3 regions of the Arthrobacter sp. CAL618 genome follow, and region 1 is predicted to be linked to each of the others. Evidence: riboswitches for the same ligand, from Rfam matches in the RefSeq annotation. Region 1 holds a riboswitch; each other region holds the start of a gene.
What was found. Region 1 has a riboswitch for thiamine pyrophosphate ahead of K728_RS0114245 (ECF transporter S component). Riboswitches for the same ligand answer to the same signal wherever they lie in the genome.

Region 1 (9,615 bases):
GTTCGGCGCCCAACTGCTCGCGTTCGCTGGGGCCATGTTCGGCCTGGTCACCGCCGACAACATGATCCTGCTGTTCATTTTCTGGGAACTGACCACTGTCCTGTCCTACCTGCTGATCGGTTACTCGCGGCATCGTCTGGCGGCGCGCCGCGCGGCTCTCCAGGCCCTGATCGTTACCACCTTCGGCGGTCTGACCATGCTGGTCGGCATGATCATGCTGGGCCAGACCGCCGGGACTTACCGGATCTCGGACATCATGGCGCAGTCCGAGTCGCTGCTGTCCAACGGACTGGTGATCGACGTCGCCATCGGGCTGATCCTCGTCGGCGCCCTCACCAAATCCGCGTTGGTCCCGTTCCACTTCTGGCTACCCGGTGCGATGGCGGCGCCCACCCCGGTGAGCGCCTACCTGCACGCCGCGGCGATGGTGAAGGCTGGTATTTACCTGGTCGCCCGGTTCGCGCCGGGGTTCGCTGATGCTGCCTCCTGGCTGCCGATGGTGTTGATAATCGGCCTTGCCACCATGCTCGTGGGCGGTTGGCGGGCGCTACGCCAGCATGACCTGAAACTGATTCTCGCGTATGGAACGGTGAGTCAGCTCGGGTTCCTCACGATGGTGGTCGGACTCGGCGGCCCCGGCGGGGCGCTGGCCGGTTTGGGCCTCCTCCTGGCCCACGGTCTGTTCAAGGCCACCCTGTTCCTAGTGGTCGGCATCATCGACCATCAGGCTGGCACCCGGGACATCCGCAAACTCGCGGGAATCAGGAAAACCGCCCCCGCCCTGGCCGTGATCGCCACGATCGCCGCTGCGTCGATGGCGGGACTCCCACCGCTGCTGGGCTTCGTGGCCAAGGAATCCGTCTTCGAGACCTTCGTTCACCAGGCGGAGATCGATCCCACCCCCGTCGGCACACTCCTGCTTGTCGGCATCGTTGTTGGTTCTGCCCTGACCTTCGCCTACAGTGCGCGATTCGTCTGGGGCGGTTTCGCCTGCAAGGGCAAAGCCGCCACCCCGTTCACGCAGGTGGAGAAATCCTTCCTTTTCGCGCCGGCGCTGCTCACCGTATTCACCGTGGTCCTCGGCCTCTGGCCTGCACCAGTGGATTCCATCATCCAGCCCTACGTCACCCTCTTCGAAGCCGACGGCGAGGAAAGTTACCTCGCCCTCTGGCACGGGTTCACTCCCGCGCTGCTGCTCTCCGTAGTGACCATCGCCGTCGGTATTCTGCTGTTCTGGTTCCGGGCCCACGTCGAGCGTATCCAGTCCAGGGTTCCCTCAGTGGTCGACGCTGAACGCGGCTACAAGTACACCATCGGCACGCTCGACGACGTCGCCGTCTGGATCACCGGCCGCACCCAGCGCGGTTCGCTGGCGTTCTACCTCTTCGTCATTCTGACCATGGCCATCCTCGCCCCCCTGGCGGCGATCCTGTTCTACGATGCACCGCTCCCGGATCGGTGGCATATCGCTGATTCACCAGCGCAGGTGGCGGCCGGCGTCGTCATCATTATCGGCATTCTGGCTGCGGTCCGCGCTACCAAGCGGTTCATGGCAGTGCTCATGGTCGGGGTGACCGGGTACGGGATGGCCCTCATCTTCGCGCTGCAGGGTGCGCCGGACCTGGCGTTGACCCAGATGCTGGTGGAAACCATTGTGTTGGTGGCTTTTGTGCTCGCGCTGCGCTCGCTACCCGCGCGGCTGTGGCAGCGGGAGCCGGGACGGTACCGGTTGCTGCGCGCCGTGCTGGGAATTTCCTTCGGCCTGGTGATGGTGGCAATCGCCATGTCATCCATGGCATCACGGGTCGCCAGCCCGGTGTCACTGGAGTACCCGGGTCTGGCCTACGAGGGCGGCGGTGGAGAGAACATCGTCAACGTCACCCTGGTCGATATCAGGGCCTGGGACACGTACGGGGAAATTTCAGTACTGGCCATCGCAGCCACCGGCATCGCCAGCCTGATCTTCATCCGTGGCCGGGGCGATACCCGCCAGCGGGCAGAGACCGTCAAATCCGGATCCGTCGATCGCGGCCAGGAACCCATTGCCGAGTTCGGTCGGGAAGCCGCAGCACTGGAGTTGGCGAAGAAGTTCTCGTCAGTCTCCCGGGACGCGTGGCTGGTCGCCGGCCGGACCCTCGCGCCCGAACGCCGATCGATCATCTTCGAAGTCGTCACCCGGCTGCTCTTCCACTCGATCATTATCTTCTCCATTTACCTCCTCCTCGCCGGTCACAACCTGCCGGGCGGTGGATTCGCGGGTGGACTGTTGGCGGGGCTGGCGCTGACCGTGCGCTATCTGGCGGGTGGCCGATTTGAACTGGCGGAAGCCAGCCCGGTGAGCGCGGGGGTCCTGCTCGGCGCGGGTATGGCGACCACCTCCCTGAGCGCGCTGATCCCGCTGCTGCTGGGAGGCCAGATCCTCCAGACGGCCATCCTGGAGTTCTGGTTGCCGGTCTTCGGCGACGTCAAGTTCGTCACCTCGACCATTTTCGACATTGGTGTGTACCTGGTGGTCGTCGGGCTGGTGCTCGACGTGCTGCGCAGCCTGGGCTCGGAGATCGATGAACGCAGCGAGGGCCTCTCGGCGAAGAACGACCCGAGCGAGATGAAGCTACAACAGCAAGAACATACCGAAACCGGCGAGGGAGTAGCTCGATGAGCGTCAACATCACCCTGCTGGTGGTCATGGCAGCCCTCTTCGCGGGGGGCATCTACCTGCTGCTGGAACGCAGCCTGACCCGGGTCCTGCTGGGTCTGATCCTGCTGGCCAACGGCGCCAACATCCTGTTGCTTTCCGCTGGCGGTCGGGCCGGCGTCGCCCCCCTGTACTCGGAGGAGATCGCCGCCGACGCCTACTCGGATCCGCTGCCCCAAGCCCTGATTCTGACCGCCATTGTGATTTCCTTCGCCGTGACCGCCTTCATGCTGGGCATCATCTACCGGTCCTGGGTGCTGGGCCGCCGCGACGAGGTCCAGGACGATATGGAGGACCGCAGGGTCGCCAGTCAGGGCAGCTTCGACGCTGAAGACGACGCCGATGTCCCCGAAGAAACCACCGAGTTCACCCCGCTGGAGGAAGCCGAGGAAGCACCCGGCTCTCAAAACGCGGGCGTCCTTGATCTTCCCTCCGAACCGAAGGAGCCACGGTGAACATTGCAAGCCTCGCACCGCTGGCCGTGGTCCTCCCGTTCCTTGGCGCAGCGGTTGCCTTCCTCCTGATCCGGCATTCCCGCTCGCAGCGGGCGGTCAGCATTTCGACCCTGAGCATCACACTGATCCTCGAACTGTTCCTCCTGCAGAATGCCGCAGAGCACGGAGCCACCGCGGTGTTCATTGGTGGGTGGATGCCGCCGTTCGGCATCACCCTGGTGGTCGACCAGTTTTCCGCCCTCATGCTGGTTATTTCGACGGCGATCAGCCTCGCGGTGCTGATTTACGCCACCGGGCAGGGCATGACCGACGGCGATGAAGACGGCCCCATCTCGATCTTTCACCCCACCTACCTGATCCTGGTGGCCGGCGTCTCCAACGCGTTCATGTCCGGCGACCTGTTCAACCTGTATGTGGGCTTTGAAATCCTGCTGACGGCCAGCTATGTGCTGATGACCCTCGGCGGAACCACCCAGCGGATCCGCGCGGGAGTGACCTACGTGGTGGTCAGCGTGGTGTCGTCGCTGCTCTTCCTGATTGCGATCGGCATGATCTATGCCGCAACGGGAACCATCAACCTGGCCGATCTTGCGGTGAAGCTCGGGGAGATCGACCCTGCCACGCAGATGATGCTGCACCTGATGCTCTTGGTGGCGTTCGGAATCAAGGCAGCCGTTTTCCCCCTGTCCTTCTGGCTGCCTGACTCCTATCCGACAGCGCCCGCACCGGTAACTGCCGTGTTCGCTGGCCTGCTCACCAAGGTGGGCGTCTACGCAATGGTGCGCACCGAGACGCTGCTCTTCCCGGGCGACCGCATCAACACCCTGCTGATGGTGGTGGCAATCCTCACCATGGTGGTGGGGATCCTCGGGGCCTTGGCGCAGTCGGATATCAAACGAATGTTGTCCTTCACCCTGGTCAGCCACATCGGGTTCATGATCTTCGGGCTGGCGATCTCAACCGTCGTCGGATTGGGCGCCGCGATCTTCTACGTGGCGCACCACATCACGGTGCAGACCAGCCTGTTCCTGGTGACCGGGTTGATTGAACGCCGTGGTGGGACCGCCAATATGGATCGCCTTGGTGGGCTCGCCAAGCTATCGCCGCTACTTGGCGTACTGTTCTTCATCCCGGCAATGAATCTGGCCGGAATACCGCCCTTCTCCGGGTTCCTCGGCAAGCTGGGTATCCTGCAGGCCGGCGTCGAACTGGGCACACCCATCGCCTATGTGGCGGTTGGCGCCAGTGTGCTCACCAGCCTCCTGACCCTGCTGGCGATTGCCCGCGTCTGGAACCGCGCCTTCTGGCGCCGCCCCGAAGACGCACTGCACCCGGATCCCATCCTGCTCGCCACCAAGGCAGACGGATCAGCCGTTCGCACCTCGCAGCGCGTCAACAGCGAGACCACTGGGCGGTTCTCCGGGCGCAAAGCGGTGAACCTGCTACCCCGCACCATGGTCGGTCCCACCATGGGCCTGGTCGGTCTGGGAGTCACCCTTACCCTCCTGGCGGGTCCGTTGTTTGAAATCAGCGACAACGCTGCGCAGAACATGCTGGAGCGGACCGATTACATTGAAGCGGTCCTGGGCGAAGGGATCGCGCCATGAGCCGACAGAAGATCCCCTTCATCACGGAACTGCCCCTGATTATCTGGCTGGTCATCGTCTGGGGCGCACTGTGGCAGGACTTCAGTCCGGGGAACCTCATTTTTGGCGGCCTGATCGCCTACGCAGTGGCCAACCTGCTGTACCTGCCGCCGGTGGAGCTCAGCGGCCGATTCAACGTGTTGTACGCGGTCCCGTTCATCGGACGATTCCTGTACAAGCTCGTGGTGGCGAGTTTCGAAGTGTTTTGGCTCTCGCTCACGCAGGGCCCGAGGCTTGTCAACGCGGTGGTGGCAGTCCAGCTTCGGAGCCAGTCCGACCTTCTGGTGACCGTCACCGGGCACGCGCTCTCCCTGATCCCCGGATCGCTGGTGGTGGAGGTGGACCGCTCTACCTCCACGCTGTACCTGCACTGCCTGAATGTGAAGACGCCGGAGGGTGCGGCGAAGATCAGGTCCGATGTGCGGGCCACCGAAGCCTGGCTGATCAGGATTATGGGAACCCGGGATGATCTGGCGCTGCTGCAGACTGAGGTCCGGTTCGATCAGGAGAACGAAGAGCGTGAGGAGGGGATCCGGAAATGACGAGCGCCGTAATTATTGTGGGACTGTTGCTCGGATTCGCCGCCCTGTGCGCTTTGTATCGGATTGCGCGAGGCCCCTCGATCCTGGACCGGGTGCTCGCGATCGATGTGCTGCTCGCCATCATTGGTGGAGCGCTGGCCGTGGACATGGCAGTGAACCGGCACCTGGACAATATTGTGCTTCTGGTCGGGATTTCGGTGATCGGATTCATTGGATCCGTGACCGTCGCCCGGTTCGTCACGGACAGGAAGTAGGGCATGAGCGAGACTCTCATTGACGTGGTGACAGCCGTTCTCATGATCGGAGGGGCACTGATGTCGGTTGCTGCCGGCGTCGGCCTGCTCCGTTTCCCTGACCTCCTCACCCGGATGCACGCGGCAACCAAACCTCAGGTGCTGGGACTGCTGCTGTTCCTTCTGGCCATGGGCTTACAGATGCGCAGCTGGGTGTTGATCCCGGTCCTGCTGGTGTGCTGGATTTTCATGCTCCTCACCGTCCCCGTCTCAGCCCACATGGTGGGCCGGGCGGGATACCGCACCAAACACCTGCGGCGAGACCTGCTCAGCATGGATGAACTTGACGAGGTGGTGGAGAACGCCGCCAACAAGAGGGCGCCCGGCCGGAATCCGACCGAGCGCCCCGATGAGACGTAAATAGGACCTACGTCAGGTCGCGGGACTTCGCGAACCGGTTGGCTGCCCGCTGCGTGGTGCGGTTGGTGAGGACCTGCAGGACGGCGCGCACGGCACCGGAGATCAGCGCGAACGCGAGGGCGGAACGGAGGCTGTTTTCGAGCCCGTCCTCGTCCTTCGGTGAGGCTTTGCCGGTGGTCTTGTGCCAGATGAAATCCACGACCTTGGCTCCGGCGATGCCCGCGCCAAGGCTCAGTGCTACGCCCAGCAGTTTCATAAGCTGATTCATGGTGTCTCCTTCGATGGTGGCTCTTTTCTCAAGCCTAGCGTTTTCCTGTTGAGGTGAGACGCACCAGCACAGCCGGGAGCCCGCCGCCGGCCACCGTGGTGGGTACGAACCTCTCAGGTGTAGAGTTGAAATTGCTAAACATACGACAGGGGAGCGCCGTCCATCCAGATGGACGGGCGCTGAGAGTGCGGCCTACCGCAGACCCTCGAACCTGATCCGGCTAGTACCGGCGAAGGGAGTCGAGTATCTCAGGGTGCCCGGCCGGTGGCACCCGCCATGGGCCCGGATACCCTCCCCTCCTGTACCTCAGGAGGTAAATTCACATGGCTTCATCAACTGCACCAACTCAAAACACGTCGACGCTGCGCGCCCGATATCAATGGCGGGTGGTCGACATTGTCGTTGCCTCGGTGGTGGCGGTCGCCGTCGGGGTGGTGTTCTTCGCATGGTCGGCCGGCTACACGGGCATCGCTGCCTTGACCGGAGCGTTCCCGCCGTTGGCCGGTCTCTACACAGGTGGCTGGCTGATCGCGGGGGTACTTGGCGGTCTGATCATCAGGAAACCCGGAGCAGCCATCTACTGCGAAGTGCTGGCTGCAGCGGTTTCAGCGCTGCTGGGCACCCAGTTCGGGTTGACCACGTTGCTCTCCGGAGCCATTCAGGGCGTCGGGGCCGAGCTCATCTTCCTCTTGTTCCTGTACCGCAGGTGGAACCTCGGGGTGGCTTTGCTCGCCGGGCTTGGCGCGGGCCTGGCCCTCTCGATCAGCGAGAACATCCTGTACAACGCCCTCTGGGCCTTCGAATGGCAACTGATGTACGTGGTGTTCGCCTCGATCTCGGGCGTGATTATCGCTGGCCTGGTGTCGTGGCTGGCGGTCCGTGCCCTGGCCAAGACGGGGGTGCTGTCGGCTTTCGCCTCCGGACGAACGGCTGACGTCTAACCGGTATGGCTGACCACGGAAATACGCCGTCGGCCGTCAGCATCAGCGCGCAAGGCTGGAGCTGGCGGCACGCCGGCCGGAAAACCCCGGCGGTCCGGGACGTTGACCTGACAGTAGCGCCCGGAGAACGGGTGCTGCTGCTCGGCGCGTCAGGGTCCGGGAAGTCGACCCTGCTGCACGGGTTGGCTGGTGTCCTCGGCGATGAGGGGCAGGGCGAACAGCACGGTTCCCTCACCCTCGACGGGCGGCCTCCCGGTGAGGTGCGCGGTCGCGCGGGGCTGGTGCTTCAGGACCCGGACTCTCAGATTGTGCTGGCCCGGGTCGGTGACGAGGTGGCCTTCGGCGCCGAGAACCAGGCCGTACCGCGCGACCAGATCTGGCAGCGGGTTCGGCGGGCGCTCGACGACGTGGGGCTTGAGGTGCCGTTGGATCGGTCCACCAGTGCGTTGTCCGGCGGCCAGAAGCAACGCCTGGCGTTGGCGGCGGTGCTGGCGATGCAACCCGGGCTCCTGCTGCTTGACGAACCGACCGCCAATCTCGACCCGGCCGGTGTGCTGGAGGTAAGGGACGCCGTCGGGCGGGTCCTGGACCGCACCGGCGCCACCCTTGTGGTGGTAGAGCATCGGGTGGCGGTGTGGGCCGATGTGGTGGATCGGGTGGTGGTGCTGGCGGCCGACGGCGGGATCCTCGCCGACGGCCCCCCAGGCACGGTGCTGACCGACGCGTCGACCCGGGCCCGGCTGGCGGCGGCGGGGGTGTGGCTCCCCGGTCATCAACCGTCGGTTCCCACGCAGCTATCCTCACCGGGGGAGGAGCTGCTTACTGCCAGGGGACTATCAGTGGCGCGGGCCAAACGGGGACCGGCGGTGCTCGACGGCGTCGACGTCGCCCTCACCGCCGGCTCATCCCTGGGCATCGTGGGCCCCAACGGTGGCGGAAAATCGACGCTTGCGCTGACCCTGGCCGGGTTGTTGCCGGCGCGGGGAGGCCAGTTGGAGGCCGCACCGGCCCTCTCCCGCGGAGCCGGGAGTAGCCCGCACGCCTGGAAATCAGCGCAACTGGTGACCAGGATTGGGACGGTGTTCCAGGAACCCGAGCACCAGTTCCTCACCAACCGGGTGATCGACGAGCTGGAATTTGGTCCGCGCCGGCTAGGGGGTACTGACGAGGCGGCGGTCCGGCGGCGGGTGGATCCCATCGCCGAGCGGTTGAGGCTGACCTCCCTGCTGCAGGCAAACCCCTTCACCCTGTCCGGCGGTGAAAAGCGGCGGCTTTCGGTGGCGACCATGCTGGCAACAGACCCGGACATCCTGGTCCTGGACGAACCGACCTTCGGGCAGGATGCCAACACCTGGGCCGAACTCGTCGCGCTGCTTGCCGAACTGATCCAGGACGGTGGCAGCCTGCTGGCGGTCACCCACGACCAGGAGTTCACCGACGCGCTGGGCAGCAGGCTGCTACGGGTCGCCGACGGCAGAGCCGACGTGGAGGTGCGTCCGTGAGTGTTGACGTTCTGACCCCCCACCTCACGGGCCGGCTCCTGCCGCGGGCCAACCCGCTATCCAAACTGTTCGCTGCCGTGCTGGTCACCGTGGTGGTGATGCTCAGCATCGACTGGGTCAGCGCCGCCGTCGTCCTCGTGAGCGAGTTGCTGCTGCTCCCGCTGCTGGGGATCAGCGCCTGGCAACTGCTGAAGCGGACCTGGCCTCTGGTGCTGGCGGCAGTGGTTGCTGCCTACGGTACGGCGCTGCTCGCCGAGAAGACCGGCGCTGTCCTGCTGGAGTTCGGCCCAATTCTGTTCACCCAGGATTCGGTGAACTCGGGCATTGCGATTGGCCTGCGCGGGTTGGCCATCGCCCTGCCCGGAATTTTCCTGCTCACCACTACGGATCCGACGGACCTGGCCGATGCCCTGGCGCAAAAGCTGCGGATGCCGCACCGGTTTGTGCTCGGCGCGCTTGCGGGGCTGCGCCTCGTTGGGCTGCTGGTGGACGAATGGCGGACCCTCGGGTTGGCCCGGCACGCCCGCGGCGTCGGGTTTGAAGGCAATCCGGTAGCCCGGTTGAGGAATTTCCTGGGGCAGGGGTTCGGTCTGATTGTGCAGGCGATCCGGCGGGCCACCCGGCTCGCGGTGGCAATGGAGGCGCGCGGATTCGGGGCCGGCGACCGGACCTGGGCGAGGGAAAGCACTTTTACCCGGCTGGACCTCTGGGTCTGCCTCGCCGGGGTGCTGATCGCCGGGACCGCGGTAGCCGCGGCGGTGTGGGCGGGGACGTGGAACTTCCTGATCGGCGCCTCATAGGGGCGCCGGGTCGAAGTGGCCCACGAGCAGCGCAAGCAGCCGAGCCCAGCGCCCCTGCCAGGCCCGCTCAAGTGCAGCGGCTGCGTCGTCGGACGGGCCTGGCAGCGTCAGGA
Region 2 (5,556 bases), on a different contig from region 1:
GCCCGCAGCTTTCAGGAGCGTTCCTGGTTCCTGAGGATCATCAGGTTGATCCGCGGGCTATGGCCGTTGCCCTCCAAGCAGCACTAGCCAAACAGACGACCGCGCGCACGGTGCCCGTTTCGGTTTCCGCACTTATCCATGACGATGCTACTGACCGTGTTGCTGTGACCGGTGTGTTGTTGGAGAACGGAGAGCGGATTGATGCTGATGAGATCATCCTGGCTAACGGGCTCGGTGCGGTAAACATTGATGGCCTGCCGACAGGGCTGCGGCTACCGTTACGTCCGGTGTACGGGGACATTCTCCGCCTGCGCGTACCCGAACACCTTCGACCGCTCATAACCTCCACGGTCCGCGGGTTGGTCCGCGGGTCGTCCATATATGTGGTGCCCCGGCAGGATGGAACGGTGGTGATAGGTGCCACTCAACGGGAAAACGGGTCCGCGGGGCTTTCCGCGGGAGGTGTCTACGAACTACTCCGGGATGCTCAGACGCTGATCCCGGCAGTCGCGGAACTCGAACTGCTCGAAGCCCTCTGCCGCCCCCGACCGGGGACCCCGGACAACGCTCCCCTGCTTGGCCGGTGCAGGGAGCCGGACGGCTCCGATGTGCGTGGACTTGTGGTCGCTACCGGTTTCTTCCGGCACGGGGTGCTGCTGGCACCGATCACCGCCCGCCTCTGCGCGGACCTGATCAGCCAAAACATACCGGAGATCGACATCGAGCGATTCCGACCCGACCGGTTCAGTAACCTCGGGCACTTCGCCGAAGCGTCCCGTCCTGATGCTTCCCGTCATAACAGTTTTCCTGATGAAGTAAGGATTGCCCTATGAGCTTCACATTGAACGGACAACCCCGGAATACCGTTTCGGTTTCCACCCTCAAGCACCTAATCACCGAGCTGACCGGCCGTGAGTTGACCGATGCCGGGCAACCAATCGATAAAAAACAGTTGGGTGTAGCCGTTGCAGTCAACGCCGAGCTCGTACCCCGCACCCGTTGGGTTGAGGTAACCATCCAGAACGGTGACGACATCGAAATTCTTACCGCCGTCCAGGGAGGATAAAACATTGACTGACAACGACGCGTTAACAATCGACGGGGTTGCGCTTAGCTCCCGGCTGATCATGGGAACCGGGGGAACCCCAAGCCTGGAAGGCCTGGGGGCGGCTCTGGCAGCATCGGGAACGGAACTGACAACCGTGGCGCTGCGAAGGTACAACCCCGAGACGGGTGGGTCCTTGTTCGAATTACTCAACGAGCAAGGGATCCGGATATTACCGAACACGGCAGGATGTTTCACTGCCCGCGAAGCGGTCATGACCGCTGAACTGGCGCGGGAGGCACTGGCAACGGACTGGATAAAACTTGAAGTAATCGCCGATGAACAAACCCTGCTACCTGATGCGCTGGAACTCATCGAGGCCACCGAAACACTGGTCACGAAAGGCTTCAAGGTCTTCGCATACACTAACGACGATCCCATCCTGGCCCGACGACTAGAACAACTCGGAGCTACAGCCGTTATGCCCCTGGGGTCCCCTATTGGGACGGGGCTGGGTATCCTAAACCCCCACAACATCGAACTCATCGCCTCAAGGGCAACAGTTCCGATAGTTTTAGACGCCGGGATCGGCACAGCCTCCGACGCCGCACTGGCAATGGAGCTGGGCTGCGACGCGGTCCTGCTCGCCACAGCAGTCACCAGAGCACAGAACCCGATAGTAATGGCGACAGCCTTCAAACACGCCGTTATCGCCGGCCGACTTGCCTCACAAGCCGGCCGGATACCCAAACGCACCCACGCCCAAGCCTCCTCCCCCACCCAAGGCCGCCCCCACCTCGAACAAATGTGCTGATATCCGAAATCCGTGACAACGGGTACGAAAAACCCTATCTACGCTGAACATCGAGAGATCGGCGGCGTCCGCCGGGATGAGATTTGTGGAGATCACTATTGTTGGCTCAGCTGCAGGGTGTGCTGCGTTATCGAGTGACAGTGTCCAGGATACGTAACACTCGCCTTCACCGATGCTGGCAGAGAAGTGACTAGACGTCCAGGAGTGCCGTCATCGAGAGGCTGGCCGAAGATCCATTCCGCGTTTGCACAAATGATGTAGCGCATGCCAGCCAGCATCGATCAGTCAATGTCCTTGATGCCACCCAACAGAAAACACTGCAGCCTCTGCGCGTCCTCAATAGCGGTGATCATTCGGGGTCGTTATGGTCGACATACCACCAGCCGGAGACAGGCCGGGCGAGTGTAAGACGTCGTGCTAACAGGTTTCCTTATGGGATATGGTCGGTGGAAGTGACACGGGGTGCCCGGCACGGCGAAAGTCGGCCAGGGGCTGAGATCAAACCCGGTGAACCTGCTCCAGTTAGTACTGGCGAAGGGATGTCAGCACCGGTGAACGGTTATCTGCATCTACGCTTCGTGCCTTCGTCACCGGTCGAAAGGTGATCTTCATGCAGTCCACAACATCCTCCCCCAACGTCCTTTCCATCCGTGATCAGGTAGTACTGGTCACCGGAGGTGGCCGCGGGCTCGGCGCCCGCCTAGTGCAGTCTTTCCTGAATGAAGGCTCCCGCGTGGTGATCAATTATCTAGAAAGTGCGGACGCGGCCCGGGAAACGGCGGCAACTTTTCCTGAACGGGCTGTGGCTATCCGGGCGGATGTGCGTGATGCGCAGCAGGTCTCTGCCATGGTCAAGGAAGCAGGAGCACATTTCGGTTCCCCTATTACCACGATCATTAACAATGCGTTGACTGACTTCTCCTTCAACGGCGAAGCCCGACCGCACGCGGACACGTTGAGGTGGGAAGATCTGGATCAGCAGTTCGCCGGTACCGTACGGGGGGCCTTGAACACTGTGCAGGCGGTATTGCCTGGGATGCAGGCGGCCGACTTTGGGCGTGTCATCAATGTGGGCACCAATCTATTTCAGCACCCGGTCGTTCCGTACCACGACTACACGGCGGCGAAAGCGGCACTGCTTTCGCTGACCCGCACACTCTCGCATGATCTGGGCCCAGAGGGGATAACTGTGAACATGATTTCGGGTGGGTTGCTACGCACCACGGATGCCAGTTCGGCAACACCGGAGGCAGTTTTTGATGTCATTGCCGCCGGGACCCCACTGCGCCGGGTCACTACTCCGGAAGAGTTCGCGGATGCCGCATTGTTCTTCGCCTCCCCATGGTCGCGGTCGGTAACCGGGCAGAATCTGATCGTGGACGGCGGGTTAGTGAAGGGGTGATATCAGCGGGCCGCCATCTGCACTCGAATCTGTTTATCTTCGGCTTTGGACAGCATGAAGCAGCACGGCGCCTTCACAGTCATTAGCTGATCGGGCTGGGGACATCAACTACTTTGAGCAGCCGCCGTACTGTCGGGCGGTTGCTTGAATGCGGTGTTCTTTGCTTATTCGCCCTGTTTCCAGGAGGTCGATCGGCGTCCGGCGTCCACATCGTCTTGACGGTCTACCGGGTTCCGCCTTCTGTGGTCAGAGCGGGCTGTGCGGCGGCGGCCTTGCCTGCGTTGGATAAAGCGAGCTGCCAAACCGTATTTTGGTGATGCCACGAGGGCCAGGGTGAAGCAGGCGGTAGCGATGACGCCCATGGCGCCGGCGATGGAGGCGTCCAGGGCAGCCGCACCTTGGTAGCCGGCGATGGCTGATGTCCAGCCGATGGCGACAGTTACGGTGATCATGAGCCAGATCCGGTCGGTGAGCAGGTAGGCGGTGGCGGCCGGGACAATCAGCAGGGTGATAACGAGGATCGCCCCGACCGCTTCAAACGCTGTCACTGCGGTGATGGCGACCGCAACGAGCAGCAATTGTGAGACCAGCTGCGGTCGGATACCTATCGTCCGGGCGAAGCCTGGGTCGAAGGTGCTTACTTTGATTGGTTTCCAGAACACGGTGATCAGGACCGCGTTCAGAAGCGCAATGGTGCCGATTACGAGCAGTGCCTGCGGCAATTCGGTGCCGAGTACGTCGATGGTGCGGAAGGGAACGAACGCGATCTCACCGTAGATCGTCGAGTCCAGGTCCAGGTGGATGTCCGAAGCGTAATGATTGATGCCCAGCACACCGATCGAGAACAGGGCGGGGAAGATTAGCGCTATCGCGGCGTCGGCCTTTACCAGCCCACTGGAGCGCAGGGCCTCGACGCAGAGGACGCAGAGGACGGCGAATATGGTGGCTCCGATGATGACCGGTAGCGGCGCCCGGGTATGGAAGAGCACATAGATCAGGACAATGCCCGGCAGTACCGCGTGGGAGACGGCGTCGGCCATCAGGACGGTGCGCCGGAGCACCATGAACGGTCCCAGCAGGCCGCAGGCTGTGGCGGTCAGGCCTGCGGTGACCATGATGGCCAGGGCGGAACTCATGATGCCTCTGCCCGGGTGAGGGCGAGCAGTTGGTCGGCGACATCATCTCCGAGGCTTCCGCGGATATCCACCGGATTCGGTTCCCGGACCACCGGGGAGTCGAGTTGATGTCCGTGTTTGAGCCATGCTGTCCATAGGTGCTCGCGTTCCAGGATCGGCTGTGCAGCGGTGTGGCCGGCTCCGGTCAGGTGGAGCTGCCCGTCGCACTGCTGTAGCAGACGGGAGTTCTCCAGGTCGTGTAGTGCCCGGCGCCGGGTCCGGGCGTCCCCGGCTAGGGACGCGGGTGTGAGCGTCTGTCCTGTCCGTTCGGCGGCGGCAATCTCGGCAAGGAGACCGGTCCGTTGGCGGTCCCGGCGGTCCCGGCGGAGTTTGTGCGCACGCCAGAGGATTCCGCGGCGGGGAGCCAGAGCTAGGGAAACCAGGACCACGGCGAGGCCGGTCAGGACAATGACCGGACCTGTAGGGGTTTGGGTGGCGGTGGAAATCAATGCCCCAGTCACAGCGACAGCGGCGCCGATGAGCCCGGCCAGCAACAGCATGGAGGCGAGTCTTGTGGTGAATTGCCGGGCGGCGGCGGCAGGAGCGACGATCATCGCGACCATGAGTATCGCGCCGACGGTGCGGATGCCGACAATGACGGCGACTACCAGCAGTGCGGTCATCAGATACTCTACCGCGCGCACCCGTAACCCCAACGAGGCTGCGAACGCCTGATCGAACAGGGTGGTTTTCAAAACCCTGAACATCAATGCGGTAAATCCCAGTGCTGTGACCGCCAGGACGGCGAAAACGGTGACGTCCTCTTCGAGTAGGCCCGCGGCCTGACCGAAAAGGTAGTTCTGCAGTCCGGCCTGGTTGGCGTTGTTTGTTCCGGCGATGTAGGTGAGCAGGACAATGCCGATGGAGAAGAACCCTGAGAGCACGACTCCGATCGCCGCATCGGGGCGAATGCGGCTGGTCCGCTCGACCGCGACGATGGCGCCGGCCCCGATGAGACCGGCGACGGCGGCCCCAACAATCAATGATGAGGCCGCGGTGACTCCCGTGATGAGGAACGCCACGGCGACCCCGGGCAGAGCGGCGTGGGAAAGCGCGTCCGCCACCAGGGTCCGCTGGCGTAGAACAGCCAGGACGCCGACAACTCCGGCAAGCAGCCCGA
Region 3 (8,295 bases), on a different contig from region 1:
TCCGTGACCCGCCTGAGCAGGCAACGGTTGATCCCATGGCTACTTTGTGCTTTTTAGGTTTGGGGTAGAGCGGGTTCGGGAAGGTAAACCTTGCCGCCTGAGGCGCGGAATTCGGCGGACTTTCCTGCCATCCCGGCGATAGCTTCCTGCGCGGCGGCGCCCCCGAATTGGTCCCTGATGTCCTGGGAGATCCGCATGGAACAGAATTTCGGTCCGCACATCGAGCAGAAGTGTGCAGTTTTCGCCGGTTCGGCAGGAAGTGTTTCGTCGTGGAACTGCTCAGCCGTCTCGGGGTCCAGCGAAAGCGCGAACTGGTCACGCCACCGGAACTCGAAGCGTGCCTTTGAGAGGGCGTCGTCCCGCTCCCCAGCGCCCGGGTGTCCTTTGGCTAGATCGGCGGCATGCGCGGCAATCTTATAGGTGATCACTCCGGTCTTGACGTCGTCCCGATTGGGCAGGCCGAGGTGTTCCTTCGGCGTCACGTAACAGAGCATGGCGGTGCCGTACCGGGCGATTTCGGTCGCCCCAATTGCTGACGTGATGTGGTCGTAACCTGGCGCGATGTCGGTGACGAGCGGGCCGAGGGTGTAGAAGGGGGCCCCGTTGCACAATTCCTGCTGCCTTTCCACGTTCTCCCGGACCAGGTGGAAGGGGATGTGGCCAGGTCCCTCCACCATGACCTGGACGTCGTACGCCCAGGCCCGTTTCGTTAGCTCGGCAAGGGTGTCCAGTTCGGCGAACTGCGCGGCATCATTGGCGTCCGCGATGGACCCGGGTCGCAGCCCATCACCGAGTGAGAAGGCGACGTCGTACCGGGCGAAAATCTCACACAGTTCATCGAAGTGCGTGTACAGGAAGTTTTCTTGATGGTGAGCTAGGCACCACCCGGCCATGATCGATCCACCCCGGGAGACGATGCCAGTGACGCGCTCGGCGGTGAGTGGAACGTAGCGCAGCAGCACTCCGGCGTGGATGGTCATGTAGTCCACGCCCTGCTCGCACTGCTCAATAACAGTGTCGCGGAAGATTTCCCAGGTCAGGTCGTTAGCCTCGCCGTTCACTTTCTCCAGTGCTTGGTAGATGGGTACGGTGCCAATGGGCACCGGGGAGTTGCGGATGAGCCACTCACGGGTGGTGTGAATGTCATCTCCTGTTGAAAGGTCCATGACGGTGTCTGCGCCCCACTGGGTTGCCCACTGCATTTTGCTGACTTCTTCGGCGATGGAACTGGTGACCGCCGAATTGCCGATATTGGCGTTGATCTTCACGAGGAAGGCCTTGCCGATAATCATCGGCTCCGATTCGGGGTGATTGATGTTGTTGGGGATGATCGCGCGCCCGGCTGCGACTTCGGAGCGGACCAGTTCGACGTCGCAATTTTCGCGTAACGCGACAAACCGCATCTCCTCGGTGATGACCCCGTGACGCGCGTAGTGCATTTGCGTAACGATCTTCCTGTCGCGGGAGCGCAGCGGGATGGGCTGCACACCCTTCCATTCCTGGCTGGCACGGCCGCGGCGGACCGCCGACTTGCCGTCGTCGAACAGGTTCCGTTCGCGCCCCTGATACTGCTCGACGTCGTCCCGGCCGTCAATCCAGGGCCGCCTCAGCGGCGGCAGGCCCACCACCGGATCACTGCCCGGACCGGCGGTGCGGTAGACGCGAAGTGGTTCGTTAGGACGGTTGCCCGGTGAGTTTTCGAGGGCGATTTCCGTGACCGGTACAGCCAGCCCATGCTCGGAATCGTGAACATACGAAAGGGACTGTGAATTCATAGCACTCAAAGGTTCCTACTTCCTTCGCCGGCATTACCCGGACAGGTTCAACGGTCGCGGACTGCCTCAGCCCGATCTCAGCCCCTGCAACAGGGCACCCGTGTGGATAAAACGACCCTAACACCCCTACCCAGAAAAGTGGGACCTGCGGTCCGGCCCCAACACAATGAACAAACTCGAATAAATCGATTCGAACGGGCAACTTGTGGGAGCAATGAGTGATAACGATGGCCGTAGATAATCCGAGCATCAAACGCATCCTTTCCCGGTATTACCCGGACAGGTTCCTGCGGCCAACAATGCTTTCATTCGCCCTGTTTGCCTAGTAGATGCCCAAGCTCCCGTTCTACCGGAAGTGACCGTAGTCTCGCTGCTGCCTAGGCTTAACCCTTCGGAGACAGACACCCTGCAAAAGGGCTGTTCCTAACCGCATCCGTTGGGGACCCTGGCTCTGTTCTACGAACGGGATGCTGAAAGGCTAGGGTGGCAGTCAAGCACATCGCCCTGCGTCGCTATCGGGGGTATCAGCCGCGTTGACGTACGTTCATTGCGTGATGCCGGTGCCGCCGGGGCGGCCGTTGTTTCAGCGGTCTGCGCAATCGACGATCCCCGGACCGCAGCCGAATCGCTTAAGGAGGAATGGTGTTACTAGAAGCTTCAACGCTGCACCGCATACCGCGGGTCCTCAGCATCGCCGGAACAGACCCGACCGGTGGTGCCGGGATCCAGGCCGACCTGAAAAGCATCGCCGCCATGGGCGGGTACGGAATGGCGGTCGTCACGTCCCTCTTGGCACAGAACACCCTCGGTGTCCGTTCCGTTCACACGCCGCCGGCACATTTCCTGATTGAACAGCTCGAAGCGGTCAGCGATGACGTCACTATCGACGCCGTGAAAATCGGCATGCTGACAGATGCGGGAACCATCACCGTCGTCCGGGACTGGCTCCGCCAAGTGCACCCGCCGCTGGTAGTACTGGATCCCGTCATGGTAGCCAGCAGCGGGGACAGGCTCCTGGCTGCCGACGCCGAAACCGCGTTACGGGAGTTGGTGAGCCAAGCGGATCTGGTCACCCCTAATCTTCCCGAACTCGCGGTCCTGGTGGATGAACCAAAGGCCGAGGATTGGCCTGCAGCTATCGAACAGGGCAAGAAGCTGTCCACAGCATCGGGAACAATCGTGCTCGTCAAAGGCGGCCACCTGTCAACAGAATCCAGTCCCGACGCACTCGTCGATGTCACCGGTCGGATAGGTCGTGCCAGCGAAAGCGTCGTGGAATTCATCCACCCTCGGGTTACAACCAAAAACACTCACGGAACCGGGTGTTCCCTGTCCTCCGCCGTCGCTACCGTCATGGCACGCACCGGTGATTGGGCCGATGCCGTCCGCCAGGCGAAGAACTGGTTGCAGGACACACTCATCCACGCCGACGAATTACAGGTAGGACACGGCAACGGGCCTATCAACCACTTCCACCAGCTATGGGCCGCGGCCCATACCCTGCAGCACAAACAGGACAGCAGCACGCCTTAAGGAAGAGGGCGTGTCCTATCGGTTTCGGGCCCAATAAGTCCGCCGATGAATACGAGAATCCCGGCGAGAACGGGCAATAGATGATTCGGTGCCATCCGTAGGTGCCACCGGACTACCGACGAGGGCTCATGCCAGCTGGACTCCTACCCGGGGACCCAACCATGGGTTTCATGATCCCAAGTGCTGACCTCGATGCTTACGCAGACAAGATGCGCCAGCTTGTGGGAAAGGGTACGGATTTCGAGGTCGACGCACGGTTTATAGACATGCTGGCCCACCGCAACAGTCGGATCCTCGATATAGGGTGCGGCATCGGATCGGCAGCTAACGCACTGCGTCAGAGCGGGCACAGGGCTTACGGCATTGATCCGACTCGGGCGGTTCTGGATGTGGCCGAGGACATTTTCGATGGAGGTTGGTATCGACAACTGGCAGTGGAAGAACTATCCGACGAGCGCCTGCGCGCCGAGGGTCTTCCCGACCGGTACGAGGTCATCCTGATGTCAGGCAACGTGCCAGCGTTCCTTTCTGAAGAGATTTTGGAGGACGCTTTCAGGAAGGTCTCTGGGCTGTTAGTAGACGGTGGTTTGTTTGTCGTTGGTACCACCGCTGCTACAAGGGGTGGTCCGAAGGCCCAAGACGCCGCGGCAAGGCTCGCAGGATTACTGTTCCTGAATCGATTCTCCGATTGGCACCTCAGCTCCTTCGAACAGGACTCAGCCTGGTCGGTGAGCGTTCATTCCAAACCAGGTGCGCTAAACGCTCATACCGGACCCGACGGGATCTTCATCCTGAAGCACTGACACCCGAATAGCCGGTCTCAGTGAACCGTCCCGGGAATCATGCCGCCTGTTTGTTGGCGGCGGCGTCGGGTGACGGACCGGCTTGTAGATCATAATATGTTTGCTCGTATTCCTCTGCTGCAACCCGGCTCAGTTTTTCCCGTAGCTCTGCCCGGGGGCGGGGGCGAAGTGGGTGGTTGCCGGCGCCGAGTTGATCGTCTGGACGATCCGTTCCGCCAGCGCACGTAGTTTGATCTGTTGATGCCTGGCAGCCCGCCGGAGTATTTGAACCGCTTCAGCCTGGGTGCAGTGGTTCTGGGCGATAATAATTCCCACAGCCATGTCAATGTTCGTGCGTGATTCCATGGCTGCGTGAAGATCCGCCGCAGCGTCTCGATAGAACGCCAGTTTAAGGGCCAGCTCAAGGCTGCTGGCGGCCTCACCCGCGTACAGTTCAAAATGTTCAACAACGTTCGGGGTGAAAACCTCGGGCTTGCGACTGTAGAGGTTGAGCGCGACCCCGTCGTCTCCACCGATCACCACGGGTATGGCAAGGATTGAGGCAAACCCGCGGTCCTCCAAACCTTGGAAGAACACCGGCCATCGCCTATCGCTACGGACATCTGCGACAACAACAGTCCGCCCGGTCCGGGCAGCTTGGATGCAAGGACTGTCGCTGTAACCGTGCTGAACCTCATCCAGTTCAATAGCCTCGCCGCTGCTGCCCGCGGTCACAAACCGGTCCCTTCGTTTGAGGGTGATCCCACACAGAACCTCGACCTTCGGACCCAGGATTTTCGACGCGTGCACAGTGAACGCCTCGAGGAACACCTCGACATTCTCGGACCGCAGAATCAGCTCCTGAAGCTGCGCTGCAACCGACCCCACACCCTGGCCTTCTGCCATGGCTACAGTCTAGAACCGGCGGCACCACGCACCAGGGTATGTGGACCATATTCTCGCTGACACAACAAAAGCTGACACAACAAAGAGGCAGTTTTTCTGACATTCATGTCCGGCCCTCGGCTAACCTTTAGTGGGCTGGGGTATTCATTGATATCGCTGGGAACTATACGCCCCCTGGTGTACAGGGCAGTCGGTCCCAGGAAGCGAGTTGAAGGCTATTCATGGATGCACGAACACAGCAGCAGCTCACCGTCGCCGGTGCGACCCAGACCCGAATGAAACCGGCCCAGTTGTGGATCGAGTACTTCGCCCGGGGTGGAGTGCTGTCCCAGATTGAGCTGGAGGCCTACCTGTTAGGCGTGGTGGGCTTGCCCCCGGTTGAACGAGACATCCTTGCCCTCACCCTCAACGAAATTCTGCAGAACACCACTTCGCAGTACCGCGTCCCCTACAGCACCGACGCTGAGGTAACGAGTACTAACAGTACGGGTCAGATGATTTCTGGCAGCCTCGATCAGGCGCAGGAGATTGTGGATCAGGCGCTCAGCGATTTGGGCGCCGCTGGTGTGTCCTTCCTCCTGCCGGGAGAGGCCGAATATCAGCGGCTGGTGGCCGTTGACCAGACCGGTTTGGTAGACACCGCCGCCGAGGAACGCTTCGACCGGATCACCCGTCAGGCACAGGAACACTTCGGGGTCAGCTCTGCAAGCGTGGCCCTGATCACTGACCGGAGGCAGTTCCTCAAATCGGTTGTAGGACCGCTCGGTCAGAACACGCCCCGGGACGTTGCGCTGTGCAATGAAACCATCCGCCGGGCCGGTCCGCTGATCATCAACGACACATTGGCCGATCTGCGATTTAGGGACAATCCACTGGTCACCGGCGAACCGCGCATCCGCTTCTACGCCGGGTACCCGATATTCGGGACGAAAGGGTGGGCCGTTGGCACTTTCTGCATCATCGACCAGAAACCCCGGGGCTTCTCCGCAGACGACCAACAAGAACTCAAAGCCCTAGCAATGATCATCCAACAGGAGATCAATAACTGAGGAATGGGCTGCGGTATCGATCGCAACGTTGGCTGGAATGCAAGCGGTGCGGTGCTCGGTGATGTCGGTCATCCACAATTGATCTAGCGCCGTCGCCGTGAAGTTCCGCTGGACATGATCATCGTGGACCGGTGGGCCAGCTTTGCGGGTCAGACCGCGTTTTTTGGTGAAGACGGACCAGATGCGTTGGCTGCTGCACAACCGGGAGACCCCGTTGTCTCCGACGGTGAAGCCCCGAACTTCGAGTTCGTCGGCGATGAACCGGTACCCGAACGCGGGGCCGCGTTGAATGTGATTTGATACCGCACCCGTCGAGCGCGGAAGTGCAAGGAGGATCCTTGGGCCACTCAGGTGAGGATCGAAGCGAGGAGGGTCACTGATCGGGTGGACCTGTGTTCTGCCGTCCGACGACGGTGGGGTAGACCAACCAGAGTAGGGCTGCGGCGACCAACAGGCCGATCAGGACGACTAGTGCTGCCGTTCTATCAAGCACGATGTCAAAGACGAGGGCAGCACCGCCGGCCGCGAGGAGGGCAGTGCCCAATAGCGAAAAACGCACCAACACGGCACTGCGTTCGACTATCTGCCGTTTGAGGCGGCGCCGGAACAATGACCGGTGAAGACCGATCGGTCCCAGCAGCAGAACAATCATCACTGCAGCGATAATCACCAGGATCAGGTAGGTGACACGCTGGACGTCGTCGAGGTCGTCGAACGTGGGTTGAAACGGGATCGTGAATAAAAAAGCAATAAGAATTTGTGTGCCCGTTTGCATCACCCGCAGTTCCTGCAGCAGTTCATTCCAGTTCCGATCCGACTGCTCCTCAAGGGTTTCCTGTCGAGTCTGATCCACGATGGTCTTGTCGGCTGGCTTTTCCATAAGTCTTCCTCAATGTGTTGCAATGCCTATAAGAGCGCAGGGTACCTGAACCTCTTCACACCCGGATAGGGCCGAATGTCCGGACCGAAGATTACTGTTATCCCTTTCAAGCAGCGGGTTCCATCTCGGGCTCATATGGATTTCCCATGGAAGGGATCGGATACTCAGCCCAGGGGAGGCGATGGTCCTGAGACCACCATTGCCGCCTCGGGGAGCCGCGTTCGTGGTTGGGTCCCCGGGTAGGAGTCCAGTGATTATGTGAGTTTCGCATCCGATAATGGGTGCAGGAGGAAATTCACCGATATGGCACGTAGACATACCCCTGATCAGGTCATCGCGAAGGTCCGGCAGGGCCAGAAGATGCTCAACGATGGACGGCCGATGATTGAGGTCGTGAAGGAACTGCAGGTTACCGAAGCGACCTGGTACCGGTGGCTGAACCAATACGGTTCCGAGCACAACGCCGGCCAGACCAAAGCGGTACGGGAGCTCGAGAAGGAAAACGCCCGGCTGAAGAAGCTGGTTGCGGAGAAGGAACTGACCATCGACATACTCAATGAGGTGGCGCGGGGAAAATTTTGAGCCCGGAACCTCGGCGGCGTGCGGTGCGCATGGCGCAGGAGAAGTTCGGGGCGTCCGAAAGACTCGCCTGCAAGATCCTGGGCCAGAACCGTTCCGCGTTGCGCAAGGGGCGGCCGGTCGCGAGCTTCGAAGACCACCGGCTGCGGGTCGATCTGAGGGCTGTTGCGGGGAAGCATCCGGCGTGGGGGTGGCGGAAGGCGCGCTGGCACCTACTCAGCCAGCCAGCCTGGCATGGGGTGGCCTTGAACGCGAAGCGGGTGCGCCGGCTGTGGCGACTCGAGGGACTTACCTGCAAGCCCAGGGCGCGAAAGAAGCGACGGACTGGGCCAGGGGCTGGTGAGCAGAAGCGGTTGGCTGCCCAGTATCCGATGCATGTGGTCAGCTTTGACTTCCAATCCGATGTGACCTCCTGCGGGCGCCATGTGAGATTCTTCAACGTCATCGATGAATACACCCGTACCGCCCTGGCCATCATCCCGCGGCGGTCTTTCACCGCGACGGATGTGGTCGCGGTGCTCGAGGACATCATCGCCGAAACCGGTGTCGTGCCGACGTATGTCCGCTCGGATAACGGGCCGGAATTTACCGCCGCGGCGCTGATCAGCTGGTGCCAAACCGCGGGGGTGGAGACCGCTTTTATTGACCCGGGGTCGCCGTGGCAGAACGGGTACGCCGAGTCATTCAACGCCCAATTCAGAAGGGAACAACTCACCGGGGAAATCATCGACACCCTGGCCGAAGCAAAGTACCTGGCCGATGAATGGAAACAGATCTACAATCATGAACGG

Region 2: it holds a riboswitch for thiamine pyrophosphate, as region 1 does, so the genes downstream of both, K728_RS0115555 (3-oxoacyl-ACP reductase) here and K728_RS0114245 (ECF transporter S component) in region 1, are expected to answer to the same signal.
Region 3: it holds a riboswitch for thiamine pyrophosphate, as region 1 does, so the genes downstream of both, thiC (phosphomethylpyrimidine synthase ThiC) here and K728_RS0114245 (ECF transporter S component) in region 1, are expected to answer to the same signal.

What each region holds. Positions count from the first base shown of each region.
Region 1 is NZ_ASZW01000240.1:184-9,798, reverse strand. Features, by position in the region: gene K728_RS0114280 (Na+/H+ antiporter subunit A) at 1-2,659, shown strand, start outside; gene K728_RS0114275 (Na(+)/H(+) antiporter subunit C) at 2,656-3,150, shown strand; gene K728_RS0114270 (Na+/H+ antiporter subunit D) at 3,147-4,757, shown strand; gene K728_RS0114265 (Na+/H+ antiporter subunit E) at 4,754-5,338, shown strand; gene K728_RS0114260 (monovalent cation/H+ antiporter complex subunit F) at 5,335-5,592, shown strand; gene mnhG (monovalent cation/H(+) antiporter subunit G) at 5,596-5,991, shown strand; gene K728_RS0114250 (DUF4235 domain-containing protein) at 5,999-6,259, opposite strand; TPP riboswitch at 6,397-6,514, shown strand; gene K728_RS0114245 (ECF transporter S component) at 6,583-7,200, shown strand; gene K728_RS0114240 (ABC transporter ATP-binding protein) at 7,206-8,702, shown strand; gene K728_RS0114235 (energy-coupling factor transporter transmembrane component T family protein) at 8,699-9,502, shown strand.
Region 2 is NZ_ASZW01000255.1:7,560-13,115, reverse strand. Features, by position in the region: gene thiO (glycine oxidase ThiO) at 1-833, shown strand, start outside; gene thiS (sulfur carrier protein ThiS) at 830-1,066, shown strand; gene K728_RS0115560 (thiazole synthase) at 1,071-1,859, shown strand; TPP riboswitch at 2,308-2,416, shown strand; gene K728_RS0115555 (3-oxoacyl-ACP reductase) at 2,470-3,261, shown strand; gene K728_RS0115550 (metal ABC transporter permease) at 3,426-4,397, opposite strand; partial or broken gene K728_RS19690 (metal ABC transporter permease) at 4,394-5,556, opposite strand, start outside.
Region 3 is NZ_ASZW01000255.1:14,619-22,913, forward strand. Features, by position in the region: gene thiC (phosphomethylpyrimidine synthase ThiC) at 54-1,775, opposite strand; TPP riboswitch at 1,778-1,887, opposite strand; gene K728_RS20750 (thiamine phosphate synthase) at 2,212-2,427, shown strand; gene thiD (bifunctional hydroxymethylpyrimidine kinase/phosphomethylpyrimidine kinase) at 2,415-3,308, shown strand; gene K728_RS0115590 (class I SAM-dependent methyltransferase) at 3,479-4,111, shown strand; gene K728_RS0115595 (GAF and ANTAR domain-containing protein) at 4,241-4,996, opposite strand; gene K728_RS20255 (GAF domain-containing protein) at 5,218-6,045, shown strand; partial or broken gene K728_RS22040 (IS3 family transposase) at 6,091-6,324, opposite strand; gene K728_RS0115610 (DUF6328 family protein) at 6,419-6,925, opposite strand; one part of gene K728_RS0115620 (IS3 family transposase) at 7,229-7,493, shown strand; one part of gene K728_RS0115620 (IS3 family transposase) at 7,493-8,295, shown strand, end outside.